One region of the Paenibacillus sp. FSL R5-0914 genome, then DNA from elsewhere that is predicted to be linked to it. Evidence: predicted binding sites of a transcription regulator. Region 1 holds the regulator's gene; each other region holds the start of a gene.
The links. Region 1 encodes Rex, which represses fermentation and respiration genes when NADH is low (regulators of the CRP and FNR family bind a similar motif). Its sites were predicted from a motif close to TTGTGAAATATTTCACAA; they were not measured.
Positions count from the first base shown of each region.

Region 2: a site for Rex is predicted at 1,771-1,788, ahead of MKX60_RS21025 (cytochrome ubiquinol oxidase subunit I). Genes of this name have one in related genera too.
Region 3: a site for Rex is predicted at 2,166-2,183, ahead of scfA (six-cysteine ranthipeptide SCIFF). Genes of this name have one in related genera too.
Region 4: a site for Rex is predicted at 2,835-2,852, ahead of MKX60_RS05665 (formate/nitrite transporter family protein). Genes of this name have one in related genera too.

Region 1 covers NZ_JBBORH010000001.1:3,071,336-3,075,555, reverse strand. Annotated here, with positions in the region: gene MKX60_RS13615 (cell wall elongation regulator TseB-like domain-containing protein) at 302-820, opposite strand; gene MKX60_RS13610 (amidohydrolase) at 990-2,291, opposite strand; gene MKX60_RS13605 (redox-sensing transcriptional repressor Rex) at 2,278-2,931, opposite strand; gene dinG (ATP-dependent DNA helicase DinG) at 3,063-4,220, opposite strand, start outside.
Region 2 covers NZ_JBBORH010000002.1:1,103,587-1,107,806, forward strand. Annotated here, with positions in the region: gene MKX60_RS21015 (hypothetical protein) at 1-502, shown strand, start outside; gene MKX60_RS21020 (GNAT family N-acetyltransferase) at 564-1,415, shown strand; gene MKX60_RS21025 (cytochrome ubiquinol oxidase subunit I) at 1,953-3,317, shown strand; gene MKX60_RS21030 (cytochrome d ubiquinol oxidase subunit II) at 3,314-4,220, shown strand, end outside.
Region 3 covers NZ_JBBORH010000001.1:131,546-135,765, forward strand. Annotated here, with positions in the region: gene MKX60_RS00500 (S-layer homology domain-containing protein) at 1-82, opposite strand, end outside; gene scfB (thioether cross-link-forming SCIFF peptide maturase) at 474-1,868, opposite strand; gene scfA (six-cysteine ranthipeptide SCIFF) at 1,991-2,140, opposite strand; gene MKX60_RS00515 (SF0329 family protein) at 2,622-3,191, opposite strand; gene MKX60_RS00520 (DUF4855 domain-containing protein) at 3,495-4,220, opposite strand, start outside.
Region 4 covers NZ_JBBORH010000001.1:1,310,901-1,315,120, reverse strand. Annotated here, with positions in the region: gene MKX60_RS05675 (GNAT family N-acetyltransferase) at 1-171, opposite strand, end outside; gene MKX60_RS05670 (MFS transporter) at 249-1,469, opposite strand; gene MKX60_RS05665 (formate/nitrite transporter family protein) at 1,903-2,730, opposite strand; gene MKX60_RS05660 (FAD-dependent oxidoreductase) at 3,006-4,220, opposite strand, start outside.

The DNA.
Region 1 (4,220 bases):
AAACAGTAGTATATCACAGGTGTATATACTATATTGAAAAAAAGTGTGAAGATATTTAAAATTTTATTTTTTAATTCTTTCCATTTTATTAAATTTATTGATTTAATTCGACAAAAAAAAGGGCTGTTACTCTTAACTAACAGACCTTTTTTCGTATGAATCTTTAAATACCAATACATAAAAACTACTCTTATAGTATATCACAATTCGTGTACTTATAGTATATCAAATAATATGTCATTTAAAAAACAAGCGAACCATAAATGGTCCGCTTGTTTCTCCTATAATGCTTTTGTTTAATTTAGCGGCTAGGTAAACTGTAACCTTCACCCATTCGAGCCCCATCTGAGAACCGATAAAATTGATAATAATATCGACCGCTTTGTTTATAAAAAAGCTGCCAAGCATACTCCCCGTTATATACTCCTGGCAACAACCGCTCAATGCTGATGTCCGGAAGATCGGCTTTTATAAGGCTACGCATTTTCGCTTCAGAGGTCCCTTTACTTAGTTCTTCAGCATATACTGCGTCGGTTCCTTCAGCAAACTTCCCGTCTACAGTAAAACGTACCCAAACCATCAACTCGGTCCCGGCTTCATTCTTCCCTGTTAAGACCCAGTACACCGCATTATCATCCCACACGGATTTCTGCGCTTTGGTTACCTCTGTCAGACCAGCACTGGTTTTAGCGACATCCTTAGCGATATCTCGCTCGTTCCATTGATCTTTCATAATATAAGCATAGAACTGGATAAGTCCGAACAGAAGGAGCAGAATCAGAACTGACCCCAGGAGGATCCATTTTTTCCTTTTCTTCAAGGTACAGCTCCCTTTCTAGTAATATATCTTTTTTGATTATATAACACACCTGTGTGTTTATCCAAAGTTTCATATCCAATTCAATGATCTAATTATCAGAAACACAAAAGGCTGTAACTTTGCAATCGCAGAAAGTCACAGCCTTTCAGTTATTCGTTATGATCTTAGACTATCGTTTAAGCAGTCCATCAAATGATTCTTGCGCCTTACGACGGATTGCTTCCTCATCTAGCGTTATACATTCTCCATGTTTTACAACCTGTTTACCATTCACCCATACATGCTCAACGTCCTTGGCGCTGGCAGAGTATACAGCATGAGACAACAGATCTGTGTGTGGTAGCAAATGCGGCTGGTCTATATCAATCGCGATAAAGTCCGCTTTCATGCCAACAGCGAGTCTACCCACATCATTTAAAAAGATAGACTTTGCGCCATACTCTGTAGCTATACGCAGCGCTTCCGGAGCTGGGACAGCCGTCGGATCACCACTTACACCTTTATGGATGAGGGCTGCAAGACGCATCTCTTCAAACATATCCAGGTTATTATTGCTTGCCGCACCATCTGTACCCAGTGACACCTTCACACCAGCCTTTAGAAGATCCGTAACCCGAGCCACTCCACTAGCCAGTTTCAGATTACTTCCTGGGTTATGAGACACGCCTACATCATGACGAGCCAGTATCTCGATCTCTTCATCATTCAAATGAACGCCATGTGCAACAATAGACGGACGTGTGAACATTCCAAGCTTCTCTAAATGCGCTACAGGCCGAAGTCCGTAATCCACCACATTCTGCTCCACTTCGCGTTTGGTCTCGGACATATGGGTATGCATCGGTAAATCCAAATCATGTGCCGCTTGTACAAACTTAACAAAGAAGTCCGGTGGGCAAGTATATGGGGCGTGTGGCGAGATCATCGTCGTAATTCTACCATCAGCCTTACCATGCCAATTTCGTGCAAAAGAAATCGCTTCCGCAAGCTTGTGATTTTGTACTTCCTCTGGGCATAATCCGATTACGCCTCTCATCAGTACGGAACGGATGCCTGATAATTCGACTACCTCTGCTACTCGATCCATATGATCATACATATCCAAGAAGGTTGTAGTACCACCTTTTAGCATTTCCAGTACCGACAAGGAGGTTCCCCAGTATACATCTTCTCCAGTGAATTTCGCTTCCATCGGCCACATCTTCTCTTGAAGCCACACCTGAAGTGCTAAATCATCTCCATAACCACGAAGCAATGACATTGCGGCATGGCCATGTGTGTTTACCAGACCTGGCATAAACAGCAGACGACTGCCATCAACAACTTGCACATCATCTTCCATTAAAGGTTCTTCTTTTCCTATGTAAGTGATCAAATCATCTTCAATAGTCATATATCCGCTCAGAACCGGCTCATCCGTTCCCGGAATAAGAAAACGCCCGCCCTTAATAATCGTTTTACTGCTCTTCATTTCCGCTTTCTTCCTTTCCGTCTTTCAAATAATAAGCAAGGCTTTGCAAATCCGTTGTAAAATCGGCAGCATGAACACGGATATTCGATGGTGTTTTTAGAATCACTGGTGCAAAATTCAAAATCGCCTCAATGCCAGACTCAATGAGAATATCTGCTACATTCTGCGCTTCTGAATCAGGCACAGTAATTATCCCAATTCGAATACCTTGCTCACGAACCGTCTGACCAAGCTCCTCCATCGGTTGAACGGTAAGAGAGTTGATTTTCCGCCCTACCTTAGGTGCATAGGAGTCAAATATAGCGGTAATCTTCATAGTATCTTTCAGATAAGCATTGTAATTAGATAATGCATGTCCAAGGTTACCAGCACCTACTAAAGCCACATTCAATTGTTGATCCAGCTTCAGAATATGACGGATTTTTTCAATAAGATAAGTTACGTCATACCCGATACCTTTTCTACCAAAGTCTCCAAAATAAGCTAAATCTTTACGAATTTGAGCAGGATTTAAATCAAGTTTTTGTCCTAGTTCTTGTGAGGAAACGGTTAATATTTCACGTTTCTGGAGATCATTCAAGAAACGCAAGTACACAGGAAGTCTGCGAACAACGGCTTCTGATATTTTATCCGATTTCATAATTTACCTCCTAATTTAAGTGATATTCTGTTCAAATCCTATCGAAATATCTGCACCTCGTCTCAAGGAAGAGCGGTATTCTTATACCGCCCTTCCTTGTAGAGTGATTAATAAGATCGATGACGTTCTTTTCAAGAAACGCCTCCGTCTTCCAACCACTCCGCTATACGAGGAACCATTTGATCCGTAAGCATATGCTCCATTTTCGGGCCAGGCAACGAATAGAGGAAATACTTCCCATAGTGAGATTCTATCACCCTTGTGTCATACACAATAACAATACCCCGATCTTGCGCTGTCCGTACCAGCCTCCCAAATCCTTGCTTGAAGCGAATAACCGCCTGAGGAACAGACAACTTCATGAACGGATTCTTTTTCTGGGCTTGTAATAACTCAGACTTCGCTTCCGCTAGAGGGTGGTTTGGCGGTTGAAATGGGAGCCTCACGATGGCCAAGCATGTTAATGCTTCACCTGGAATATCTACACCCTCCCAAAAGCTGCTTGTTCCTAATAGTACAGAAGCTGCACTGTCCTGAAAACGGCGGATCAGCTTGCTACGGCTGCCCCCCTCCACGCCTTGACCTAGCACCGTGATCTCTTGTGAGGCTAGAGCCTCTTTCAGAGGATCGTAAACCTGGCGTAGCATCTTGTAAGAAGTAAACAGGACAAGCATCCGCCCACGTGTTGTAATAGCTGCTTCTGCTAGTGACTGTACGAGTGTATCGACAAATCGGGCATCGCCTACACTCCCCTTCACACTAGGGAAATCCCGCGGAATAACTAACAGCGCCTGCTCCCGATACTTAAAGGGAGAAGGCAGGAGTGATGTCATCAGACGCCCCTCTTCCGCAGCTTCATTAAGTCCGAGATTATCAATCATAAACTGGAAAGATTTATCCACAGAGAGTGTCGCCGAAGTTAGTACGATACTTTTCTTCTTGTCGAAAAACAGCTCCTTAAGCTGAGTACTAACATCAACAGGAACGGCATACAGCTGTAGCGATTTACTGCGATAATTTCCATTCGCCTCCAGCCAATATACTACATTCTCATCATTTAATCCCATAAAAAACCGTACTTGCTCACGTATAGAAGCTAAATCCTTAAATAAGCCGCTAATATCGGTAACTAGACTATCTGAGGAAGATTGACCTTCTTGATCTCGCATCTCATTAAGCATTTTATCACCTTTACGGATAATTTCGCTTAATGTCAGATTCATAGTATTCTCTAAAGCAACCAATTCATCCCAATCATTCGGTTTACGGGTAGGAAGTAGCCGCATGAC
Region 2 (4,220 bases), on a different contig from region 1:
TCAGGCGACTTCCACTTGGATGGAGGGGCATCGAGAGCTCTGGGATGGCAAGAAAGGCCATATGAAAGCTGTAGCTGGAATTACGGTTGAGCATTTAGGCAGTATGGAGTGGAAGGACGATGATACGGGTCACTATAGACCAACTGGAAAAATAAGTACAGAATATACCTATGCGGGCAATGAAATGATGGCGTCCATATGGCTGAAAGCTATTGAAAAGTCCGACGGCACACGTACTGTATTATTACGTGGACATAACAAGTTTGAGTTTGGAGAGAGTCAGCCTTTATTTGAAGCAGGGATACCGGTGATTGGCTTCATTCCAATGCCCGACTATCTGCTCGTGGATAGTGAAGACAGAGAGATGGGCAAATTTGATGCAAAGCTCATGAATACACAAATTATATCGTTACTGAAAGCGGTCAAGATAGTGGACGGAACGGAGACGACTAAGCTTGGAAAGTCAGATGGGTATTCTTTTTTCTATGGCCGTACTAAATGATGAATTGGAGATTGGCTGATGATGAAGAACTTAGTACCAAAAAAAAGGAGAAAAAAACTACATGTTGATCAAAAGTGTTAAGGATCTTGAATTACAAGAGTTTACAACTTGCTTTAACGAAGCCTTCTCCGATTATGTAATTCCATTTCATGTTTCTTCGGAGTATTTAGCTGATAAATTTGCAGGTGCGGGAGTTAATTATCAGATGTCGTTTGGTGCTTTTGATCAAGAGAAGCTGGTTGCATTTGTTATGCATGGCATCGGGGATCGTAACGGCGAAAGTACTGCATTTAATACTGGTACAGGAGTCGTTCCTTTATATAGAGGGAGACGGCTAGTCGAACAAATTTATCGTCATGCTCTTCCCATCCTTAAAGAAGCTCATATTCAAAAGTGTTTGCTTGAAGTGATTCAAACGAATGATAAAGCTATAAAAGCGTATACCGCCATAGGATTTCAAATTCATAGAGAATTGGCTTGTTTCAAGGGGCGTATTGATGTCACCCTTCCGGACGATCATAGACATACATTCATTACTATGGTTCGACTGGAAGAATTCGATTGGACATCGGTACATTCTTATTGGAATTTTGAACCTTCTTGGGAACAATCTGTTCATGCAATTTTACGAAATCCGCATTTATACGATGTGGTCACGATAAGGGAAGAGAATAAGATTTGTGGATACGCGGTAATAAAATCGGCCAACGGAGCAGTTGTACAGTTCGGTATTTTGCGAGAAGAAAGAAACCAGGGATTTGGGCGTTCCTTATTCCATTGGATGGGAGAGAGACATTCTATCATCACCGTCAATAATGTAGACAAAAGAGATACAAATTCTATACGTTTCCTTCAAAGTGTTGGTCTTGACGTATACATCGAGCAATATGAAATGGAGAAAGATTTGTCATGACGAAGATGACATTAGCTTTAATTCAAAAACACTGATGATTTGAGTCAGTGTTTTTTTTGTTGCAGAAGGGGGTATATATTAGAGGTTAAAATGAGGAAATATTGTTTTTTTCTAACATCGAAGTAGGAGGAGACTTGTGAAATCATATATACGCTATTGAATCAATAGCTCTTTTGGGTTCTTTTTATGTTATTCACTGAGTTGTCAGAAAGATTTGACCCTTTCTTGAACATTTAGGGATTAAGAGATATCTGTGATTGAATTACTTGCAATTTAAGATAAGATGATTTTAATCATTAGGTCACGTTAATTTGACTGCTCAGTATCAGGTAAATCAGGCTCGCCAACTCTTGCTTTGTGAAATTTTTCTCTTTTTACATAGCAAAGAACGAGGAACGTCATACTAAAACGAACAGGCAACGATGTCGCTGAGCCCTGCTAAACCTGATATTGAATGCAGCCCCAGAATTAGCCGGCCTAATCATAAGCATCAAGTTATGACGAAAAATGAACAGCGTTTGAAGGGAGCAGTAAAGAATGGCAATTGATACGGTGCTATGGAGCAGGCTGGTGACAGGCTTGACTCTCGGGTTCCACGTTATTTTTGCGACGATTGGCGTCGGTATACCGCTAATGATCGCTATTGCAGAGTTCATCGGGATCCGCAAAAAGGATCCCCATTATACACTTATGGCAAAGAGATGGTCTCGGGGATTTGTCATTTCTGTAGCGGTTGGTGTCGTGACCGGTACAGCCATATCACTACAATTAGCCCTGGTATGGCCGAATTTTATGAAACTGGCTGGGAATGTGATTGCACTTCCGTTATTCATGGAAGTGTTCGCGTTCTTTTTTGAGGCCATCTTCCTGGGCATTTATTTGTATACGTGGGATCGGTTTAAAAATCCGTATATCCATTGGCTGTTGACGATTCCGATTGTCGCCGGGGCAGGCATGTCTGCCGTTTTTATTACGACGGTGAACGGATTCATGAACCAGCCTGGAGGCTTTGTCATGGAAGCGGGCCAATTCACAGCGATTGACCCGGTGCAAGCGATGCTGAATACGGCGACCTTCTCCAAGGTGTTCCATGTATTAAGCTCGGCCTATTTGACAGGAGCTGCCTTGTTAGCCGGGATTGCAGCCTTTGCGATGCTGAGAAAAGGAGTGTCCGCATACCACAAAAAATCCTTGAATCTCATGATGGCGGTCGTTTTGCTGTTCAGCTTGCTGAACACATTAGCTGGTGATGTGTCCGCCAAGTTTTTGGCCGAGCATCAGCCAGAGAAGCTTGCAGCGGCAGAGTGGCATTTTGAGACGGGTAGCGGTGTGGACTTGGTTCTAATGGGATGGCTGAATGCAGAGCATGAAGTGATAGGGGCTCTTCATTTGCCGAAAGTGCTCAGCTTCCTGGCCTTTGGAGACTTTAATGCGGAGGTAACGGGGCTGGAGGAATTCCCCAAGGAAGAATGGCCACCGCTTCTTGTTCACTACCTGTTTGATTTAATGGCTGGAATCGGATTTGCTCTGCTCGCGATTTCGGTCCTGTACTTCCTGTTTGTGTTCTGGAAAAAACGAAATGTGCTTAACAAGTGGATGCTTGGCATCATCGCACTGATCGCACCGCTCGCTTTTCTAGCTGTAGAGCTGGGCTGGTTTTATGCAGAGGTTGGGCGACAGCCGTGGATTATCCGTGGATATATGCGTGTAGAGGAGGCTGCCACGACTTCACCGAATGTAAGAATTATATTCTTCGCCTTATTGCTCTTGTACATCGTACTCGGCAGTATGTGTGTAATCGTGCTAAGACGTTTGTTCAACAATAATCCGGCAGAAGTTGAGATGGAGAAATGGATGAAGGAACATCCTAATCAATCTGTGGAAAAGGGGGGCACTGAATGATGAGTTACGAAATAATTGGCATCTCGGTGCTCTGGCTATTCTTGTACGGCTATTTAATTATAGCTTCCATTGATTTCGGAGCGGGATTCTTCGCCTTTTATGCCCGTTTGACGAAGCAGGATCATCTCATTAATCGTCTGATTTCCCGATATTTATCACCCGTATGGGAGATTACAAATGTATTTTTTATCTTTTTCTATATTGGCATCGTCGGATTTTTTCCGGACACAGCCTATTATTATGGCTCCGCGCTGCTTGTTCCGGGAAGTATTGCAGTTATTCTTCTTGCGATTCGCGGTTCGTTCTACGCTTTTGAAAATTATGGTTCCAAGAAAAACATAGTATATCTTTTTTTGTACGGAGCTACAGGTCTGCTTATTCCGGCTTCGTTGTCAGTGGCACTTACTTTGTCTGAAGGCGGCTTTATTGTGAAGCAGGCTGAGACGGTTTCTCTGGACTACTGGGCGCTGTTTACCAATCCGTTATCGTGGAGCATCGTTGGACTGGCAATCGTGTCCGTTTTGTTCATAAGCGGCTCATTTCTGACTTTTTACGCATCTCGTGCAGAGGATCATTCCGCGTTGAAGCTGATGCGGAACTACGCCCTGTTTTGGAGCACACCGACGATAATTCTCGCACTGACAGCATTTATCTATTTGGGTCAACACAATGAGCGGCATTTTCAAAATATGATGGATTTATGGTGGCTCTTGGCACTTTCCGTTGCTTTCTTCATGATCGCGATGTGGCTGTTATATAACGGACGCCGTTACGGATTAGCTTTCATATGCATCATGCTGCAATTTTTCTGTGCCTTTTTCGCTTATGGGATTGGGCAATACCCTTATATTCTCGATCCGTATATCACGATTCAGAGCAGTGCAACTTCACCAGCAATGGGCT
Region 3 (4,220 bases), 2.9 Mb from region 1:
CGTATGCCCGGAGTGAAATCATCGGTAGCAGTCCAATGACTAATATAAAAGCCAATCCAATCTTGCCTAACTTTTTTAACATTGCTTTCCTCCTTGTCGAATGACTATTCATATAATTGTTAACGCTTCCGTAATTGCAGTTAATACAGAAAAGCAGATTTCTATCCTATTATATCGACATTTCTCAGAAAATAGTTTATTTTTCGACAAAAAAATACGCTGAAACACGAATTTAATATGACTTTAGTCATATATATTTGTATTCAAAGAAAACATCATAGATTCGCACATTAAAAAAGCCCTCTCTGTCTATTAAACAGATTAGGCCGTCATGTTTTGAATTCCGCATCCTGATTGCCGATGGAAAAGACGATCTATGATCGTAGTTCTAGTTAATACAAAAAAAACCGAGAAAGGCACTTTATTTAAAAGTGTCTATTTCTCGGTTATAGTTTATTCGTCCGTTACGTTAACTAGCTAGATTGCCCTTCCATCGCTCTAATAGATTCATCAACCTTCACCATCATGGAACATTCGACCCTCTTGCGGAAGATGTCACAGCTGAAGTCATAAGTTCCGACCAGGGAACCCGTCGCGTGCAGCGCATTGGCAGGACAACCGCCGCTGCAGTAGAGTTTCGCCCAGCAGTCCTTGCATTCCGGCTTCGAGTAGCAGTTGCTCTCTTGGAATTGACATTGCAGCTCAGGTTGTGTGATTCCATCCCAGAGATTTCCCATGCTGTACTCTTCATCCCCTACGAACTGGTGGCAAGGGAAGAGCTCTCCCCAGGGTGTGACAGCAAGATATTCCGTTCCTGAACCACAGCCAGTGATTCTCTTCTGGATGCAAGGTCCTTCCGAGAGGTCAAGCATGTAGTGATAAAAGGTAAACCCTTTACCTTGTTCACCGCGACCGATCATTTCCTTGGCAAGAATTTCGTACTGGTTGTATATCTCCGGGAGATCTTCCTCGGTAAGTGCATAGGGTTCCTTTGGATCACAGATGACTGGTTCCATCGAGATCTTGTCAAAACCAAGGTCTGCGATATGAAATATATCGTTGGTGAAATCGACATTGTTACGAGTGTAAGTTCCTCGAACATAGTACTCTTGGTCCCCGCGCTTACGAACGAATTCCTTGAACTTCGGAACAATATGATCGTAGCTGCCTTTTCCGTTAACCGTTTGGCGAAGTCGGTCATGAACCTCTTTTCTTCCATCCAGGCTTAATACGACATTGTACATTTCCTGATTTAAAAACTCGGTGACCTCATCGTTCAGCAGCATCCCGTTCGTCGTGAAGGTGAAGCGGAACTTTTTTTTGTATTCTTGTTCCTTGCTTCTTGCATAAGCTACGATCTGTTTAACAACTTTCCAGGCCAAAAGCGGTTCCCCGCCGAAAAAGTCGATGTCCAGGTTTCGATGATGACCCGAATTTTCAAGCAGGTAATCGATAGCTTTTTGTCCAACCTCATAGCTCATGATTGCCCTATCTCCGTTGTATTTCCCCTGGCTAGCGAAGCAATAGTCGCATGACAAATTACAGGTATGCGCAACATTGAGGCAGAGTGCCTTGACATAAGTTTTTCGTTTTTTTAAATCAAGCGAGAGGTTCTCATACTCATCTTTTGTAAAAAGCTGTCCATCATTTTTAAGTTCCTCGATATCCGCGATGGTTTCTCGAATTTCGCTCTCGGAAATGCTGGAATCATCTTTATATTTATCCAACAGCGTTGTCACGATTTTTTCGGCAGAAGTTTTCTCATACTCCGCTATAATTTCATATGCTAGGTCATCAACAACATGCACCGAGCCACTATAGGTATCGAGCACGATATTGTATCCGTTTAGTTTATATTGATGAATCATACTTACTAATCAAGCTCCTTTTGCACACAAGTAGAAACGGCTTTGCTATCCTCTAGAGGAAGCGTCCATTTCTTAAAAATAGCCGCCCATCAGCAGAGCAATGGGCGGTAAAATTCCGAATCCTATCTGTTCATTGCATTTTCACACTTCTGGTTTGCAACGCCGCAGGAAGTTTTACAAGCGGATTGGCAAGATGTCTGGCATGCGCCGCATCCGCCGTGTTTTGCGGTATCCATCAGTTTGCGGGTGCTCAGTGTTACGATTCTTTTCACGATAAATAACTCCTTCTGTAATTTCTTGTGATCACTTTCACTTAATTTCCATGGAACATCGTAGCAACATCACGCAAGTACGTCTATGATTCCCGTCACCTAGCAGAGCAGAGCAGAGAGAGCTTGAACATAAGCATCAACGCTAATTATGCTGCAGTCTTCGTACTTGTGATCGTAAGATGCGGTAGCGGGAACCAGAGTCAGCGCAATACTAAAAAAGTGAAACAAAAAAGAGACGGCAATGATGCCATCTCTTTAACAACGATTTTTCCTCATACTTGTCCGTAAAGTCCAATAAATATAAGGATTTCATAACACTGTATCCTTCCTTACCAGTAGAGCGACACTCTCCGATTCCATATGCACCATATGCGAACATCCCTCTCATTATCATGGCTATTGTTATGGTGGGAAGAAGTCGCGTAGAATTAGGGATTTTTGTAGGGAGTGTTTCTTGAATATTCAATGAAGTTATTTATTTTTATAATGTACTACGCCTTAGTTCATAAAAATATTGCACACTTGGATGCTTTAACTTCATCTTCTCGCTCATGTTTAAAATTCGCTTTTTTCCAACTCGTCTGTCCACTAAGGCTAGAATATTCAATAAGATATCGTCACTTTCTAAGCTCTCCTCTATGGAAATAGATAAATACTTAGTAGCTATAACAATAAAATTCGATTTACTTAATGACGTCTGTGCTGACAAAAGCTCCTTTGCAACTTCTGATATTTTTCTGCTTCTTGCAATGACTATTAAACGATCCTCCGGGATGATCCCCTTGCTATCTTTTCTAACCGCTTCAATGTCTTCATGGTTGATAGGAATTTGAAGATCTGAATCATTCTTAATCTCCTGCTCCGTCTGATACCATCTAATTGAGCTAGTTCTATCATTCATATTAAGTACGTTCTTTTTATCTACCGAAATATAACAATTCCCTGATTTATCAGGTAAATAACGGTAACTACTTGCGCGATATTCAACCCTGCCGTATAACGCAGGACAGAGAAAACTCTCCAGTTGTTGCTTCAATTTGCTCCAGGACATGTATCCTCCTATGTTTTATGTTATAAATACCTGTTGAGGCAGTCGTTCTATTATACAATACATAATACAATCCCACTAAAACCTGAATAATATCTTGATATAATCTAATCCTCTATTTGTCACGTCTACATAGAAACAAGCCGATTAGGTATAGACCCCGTGGTCTGGTACCTAATCGGCTTGTTATGTTACGCCTCAAACGTTTTTACTTCGGTTATAAGTCTTCCTCGGACAGATAATTCGATAACCGGTACAGGAAGTTTCAGCGCGGGTCGTATTGCTGCTTGGATGATTATTTCTCCATTACTTATCGTGACCTTTACCCGGGTTTTCTTTTGAGTATTCAAAGGTCACTTTTACAGGCTCGCTCATATAGCCAGTCGATAGATACGCCTCATTGGTTCCCTTTAAATTACCTGTAAGTTTGAATGTGAATTGGAAGCTTCCCGCGACTGTACTCTTCGTCTCATCTTCAAGATGAACCTTGCCTTTTGGATCAAGCACCTTCAACTTCACATTTGTAAGGACGCCATTCATCAGCAATCCATCAATCGTTACTTTTTTCGCTTCCTCGTCAACCTTTACTTGTATGCCCTCAATGCCCTTCACGTCTACAGCGCCCGAGAGGTTATAGACACCAAACTCGTAGATGGAATATCCGTAATCGGTTGCTCTTTTTATGCCTTGTAACTTCATGTATCTTGCCTTGACCGGGTTGAACTGAATCGTTTCTTTGCCATCATGCGCGGTAATAATTCCGTCATTTGGCATGACATTGATCCAGTTCTGCTTATCGTTCGACACAAGAAGTTTGTATTTATCGGCGCGAGCATATTCCCAATCGATTCGAACCGTATCCATTTCCTTCACTTCATCGAGATCGACCAGGAACCAAGTATTGTCCACGTATTCGCTCGCCCATCTTGAAGCAGGGAATCCATCGACGGCTTTAGCCGGTGCATAATTCGCATTATTGCCTTCGGTCGATGAAGCTTCTACCGTTTTATTCTGCGCCAAATTGCCTATCAG
Region 4 (4,220 bases), 1.8 Mb from region 1:
TAGCTGCGAACCCGGGGGAGCATTCAGTAGATAATCCTCTTGGGAACGCCACATTAATGGCCCCGGGCTAGTGTTCTCCGTCCAGATCATATGATCCAGATGAATCAGTTCCCGCACGTCTTTAATCTCTGAGAACCTTATTATAAACCTATCCCTGTTGCTAAGTTTCATAAAGATGTACACCCCTTGCCTTGCACCTCTATAGAATTCACAGTAGATCATTTGAATCCACTATGCTCAACTCTCATCTATCCTATTGACCGCTCCAATGAATTTCCTCGGCGGTTGATATACGCATGAACGATAAAGAATCCTACGGACAGCAGTGCCATCGCACATGCCAACCATGCGGTAGGCGCTAAGCCTCCACTATCGTATAACCTACCCATTAAGTATGGTCCAATCACCCTACCGACTGCCCCCATGCCTCCACTTAGCCCTAAATAGAAAGGAGCACTGCGACCTGCATGATCCGAAATAAAGGAAGGCATGGCCGGAGATATCAGCATTTCCCCAAGCGTAGCGAGTACCATCCCAAGCACTAGACCTGAATAAGTCGGCATCCATAAAAGAACGGCATACCCACCCAAATAAAATAGAGCACTTACTGTCATTTGCGCCGTTGAGGTAGATGCGAACCAGCGTTTAATTACTGTTACGAGCGGCTGAGCTGCAAAAATGAGAATTCCGTTAAGCGTCCAGAGAAAACCATAAGTCTTCTTAGGCCAGCCCTCAGAAATAATGAACGGAGATACCCCTGTATTCCAGATAGAGTTCCCTAATAGTAGGAACATCGAGGCAATACCCATATAAAGATAAATTCGTGTATGCCCCATTAGCTTCCAGGTAGATTGTTTGTCAGGACCAGCCTTCTGGTGTTCTGCGACCTCCTGTGAAGAATCTCCTCCGACTTTCTTGAGATATACAAAAAAGAATACCGCAAATACCGCTGAAGTTACGCCGTTCATCACAAAGCTGAGCATATAAGAAATATCGGCCAAAAAACCACTTAACGCCGTACCCAGTGCTACACCAATATTATTAGCGACATAAATAACATTAAACAGCTCTCCGCGCTGCTTCGTAAAACGAAAGCCGATAAATGCCTGAATCGCAGGTAAGGACAGTGAATTAAAGAGCCCTACCAGTCCCATCGCGACCATAAATAACGTCCAGTTGTTACTTGCTGCCGGCAAAGTGAACAGAGCAAGTGCATTCATGCCCAGCGCTCCAACAATCAGCCGGTTAACGCCTACCTTATGATAGAGTGAGCCCCCGAGTAGTTGACCCACAATTCCTCCAACTGATTGAATAAGAATCACTAATCCAGCATCCGACATGCTGCGTCCAAGCTCATCAAAAACATACATTGTAACCAATGGCCACATCAGTGCACTACCCGTTGCATTAATAAGACTAGCAATTAAAAATATCTTAACTTCTTTAGGATAATTCTGTAAAAACTTCATAAGTAGTGTACATCCCCTGTAATATATGTGTCATTATTCCATCCAGTATTATCCCAAAACAGGGTTCAGGGCAAGCGGACGCATTGACGTGCTATCGTGATAAAGTCTCAGTATACTTTACCTCTTATTTAGGACTAACTTCTGCCGTAGCTGAGAAAAAAGTAGCACCTTTCACGTCCGCATTCCTCCCTATTTCTATTATCTATTTATATTTTATAGTTGCCGCTGTCGTCCGTAAAGTAGACTAAACAATAATGAAGTGTTTCGTTATTACAAAGTCGGGGTAATAGAGCCTAGAAACACTCCCCCTTTTAAAATTCGCTGTGCATCCGAATTCGTTCCCCCGAGCTCGGATACATCACGGCGGATTTTATTTGTCTATACAGCAAAAAGCACCCCTCAACTATTCTAAGGAGTGCTCTATAAGATAGGTTTAGGCGTGTTTTTTTACACCGCTGCCGGACATGCTGTCCACGGACTGAATAGATGCAGGCTCTTTGCGCAGGTAAGCCATCCAATAAGCTGCCGCAACAAAGATCGCACCGCCCGTCAAGTTTCCTAGCCATACCGGAACAAAATTGTTGAAGTACTCTCCCCATGAAAAATAACCTTCAAAAATAGCTGCCGGAATTAAGAACATGTTGGCTACAACGTGCTGGAAGCCGATAGCTACAAAAGCCATCGTTGGGAACCAGATACCGAGGATTTTGCCACTGAAGTTATCTGCTCCATAGGAGAGCCATACCGCCAAAGCTACAAGCCAGTTACAACCGATACCGGAAACAAATGCCGGCAAGAAGTCTGCCTCAAGCTTATGTCCTGCCATCTCCACTAATTTTTCCAAATACACACCGTCAGAGGTTAAACCAACCACGTGACCGAAAAAGTAAGCTACAAACAAAGCTCCCGCTAGATTGCTCAGGGTAATCAATACGAGATTCTTAACCACTTCCCAGAAGGATATCTTCTTCGCCATAAAAGCAAGTGGCACAGCCATCATATTGCCTGTCAGCAGTTCTCCCCCTGCAAGCAGTACTAGAATCAATCCAACAGGGAAGACAGCTGCCCCAATAAAGTTAGCGATGGATCCCCATTCATGTGGTGCGCCAGCAATGACGCGAATATCCAGTAAAAATCCGAGCGCGATAAACGCTCCTCCCAAAAAGCCCAGAATTAGTACGGTGCTTAAAGGATTGTGCGCCTTTTTTATGCCGTTCTCGACCGTGACTGCGGCAATCTGCTGCGGTTTATTATAAGCCATGATTCCTATCCCCTTCATCTATTTACTTAAAATTTGTTCCTTTACGACCATTGTAGCGTGTCATAAAACACATTAACGTGATAATTATCACTTAATGAAAAACTAAGTGAAACTTTTCACTGACATGTCAAATTTAACGAAGCGCATCCATAATTACAATTGTAAGAATAGGCTCCCTATTATTTTAAAGGTAAATAGTACCAGCATCAATCACAAAAAACCGGAGCCATATATGGCTCCGGTTTACCCAACTTTATTGTTCACATGCAATTAAATTATACGGTTACTGCCTCTTTGCTTGGTACTGATGCCGGTAGCGATTCGAGGCCTACTGTATTCAGGAAGTTCCAAGGCTTGTTGTAATGAGGTTGGAAGAAGAAATCGATAAAGGCAAGCTGATCGATTGTCATTTTATTTTGAATACATACAGATACTGTGTTGATCGATTGCGTCAAATCCGTCTTGGACAAGATTTGCGCTCCGAGAATGCGGCGTGTGGCGCGATCAAATACCACTTTTAATTGCACCTGCTCGAAGGTTGGCATAAATTCTGGACGGTAGTTGTCAATAATCATGGTAGTTTCTACGTCCATTCCTTCAGCCTTAGCCCCTTCTTCAGTAAGACCGGTAGCAGCGATATTATCTTCATAAATCTTAATGCCCGAAGTCCCTTGAGTACCCATATAAGGAATCGTCTCTTTCACTAAGTTACGTGCGACCAAAGTGCCCATCCGTACGGCATTGGTTGCCAGTGGAATATAAGCGTGCTTACCTGTAGGGTTGTAATGAATCGCGCAGCTGTCACCAGCGGCATACACATCCGGGCAACTAGTCTGCATATAATCATTAACCAGAATTGCGCCATTAGGCAGCATATCCACTTGACCTTTTAACAGCTCAGTATTCGGACGGAAGCCGATGCAGAGAATTACAAGATCCGCCTCATGCTCCCCTTCGCTTGTGATAACCTTGGTAACTTTACCACCTTCACCAGCAAAAGAACTTACCTTCTCATTCAGCGCTAATTTAATACCATGATCCTTAAAGGATTGTTCGATCGGCGCAGTAAACTCTGGGTCCAAATATTTATTCAAAATACGATCTTCGCCATCAATCAGCGTAACTTGCTTTCCGTTCATTTGGAAGGCTTCCACCAACTCAACGCCGATATATCCAGCGCCTACGACTGTGATTTTATTCGCTTGTTTAGCTTTTTCTATAATGGTATTGGAATGATCATAGTTCTTACAAAGCAAGACGCCTTCCAGCTCAATCCCTTCGAGCTTCGGTACAATCGGCCATGATCCCGTAGTCATAATCAGCTTATCGTAGGTATCGTCAAACTCCTGTCCGGTTATCAAATTGCGAACACGCAATGTTTTGGACTTCGTATCCACAACGGTCACTTCATGACGCATGTTGGTCTTTACACCAAGCTCAGCAAGCTTCTCAGGGGAAGAATAGAACAGCCCGTGTGGGTCCTTGACCAC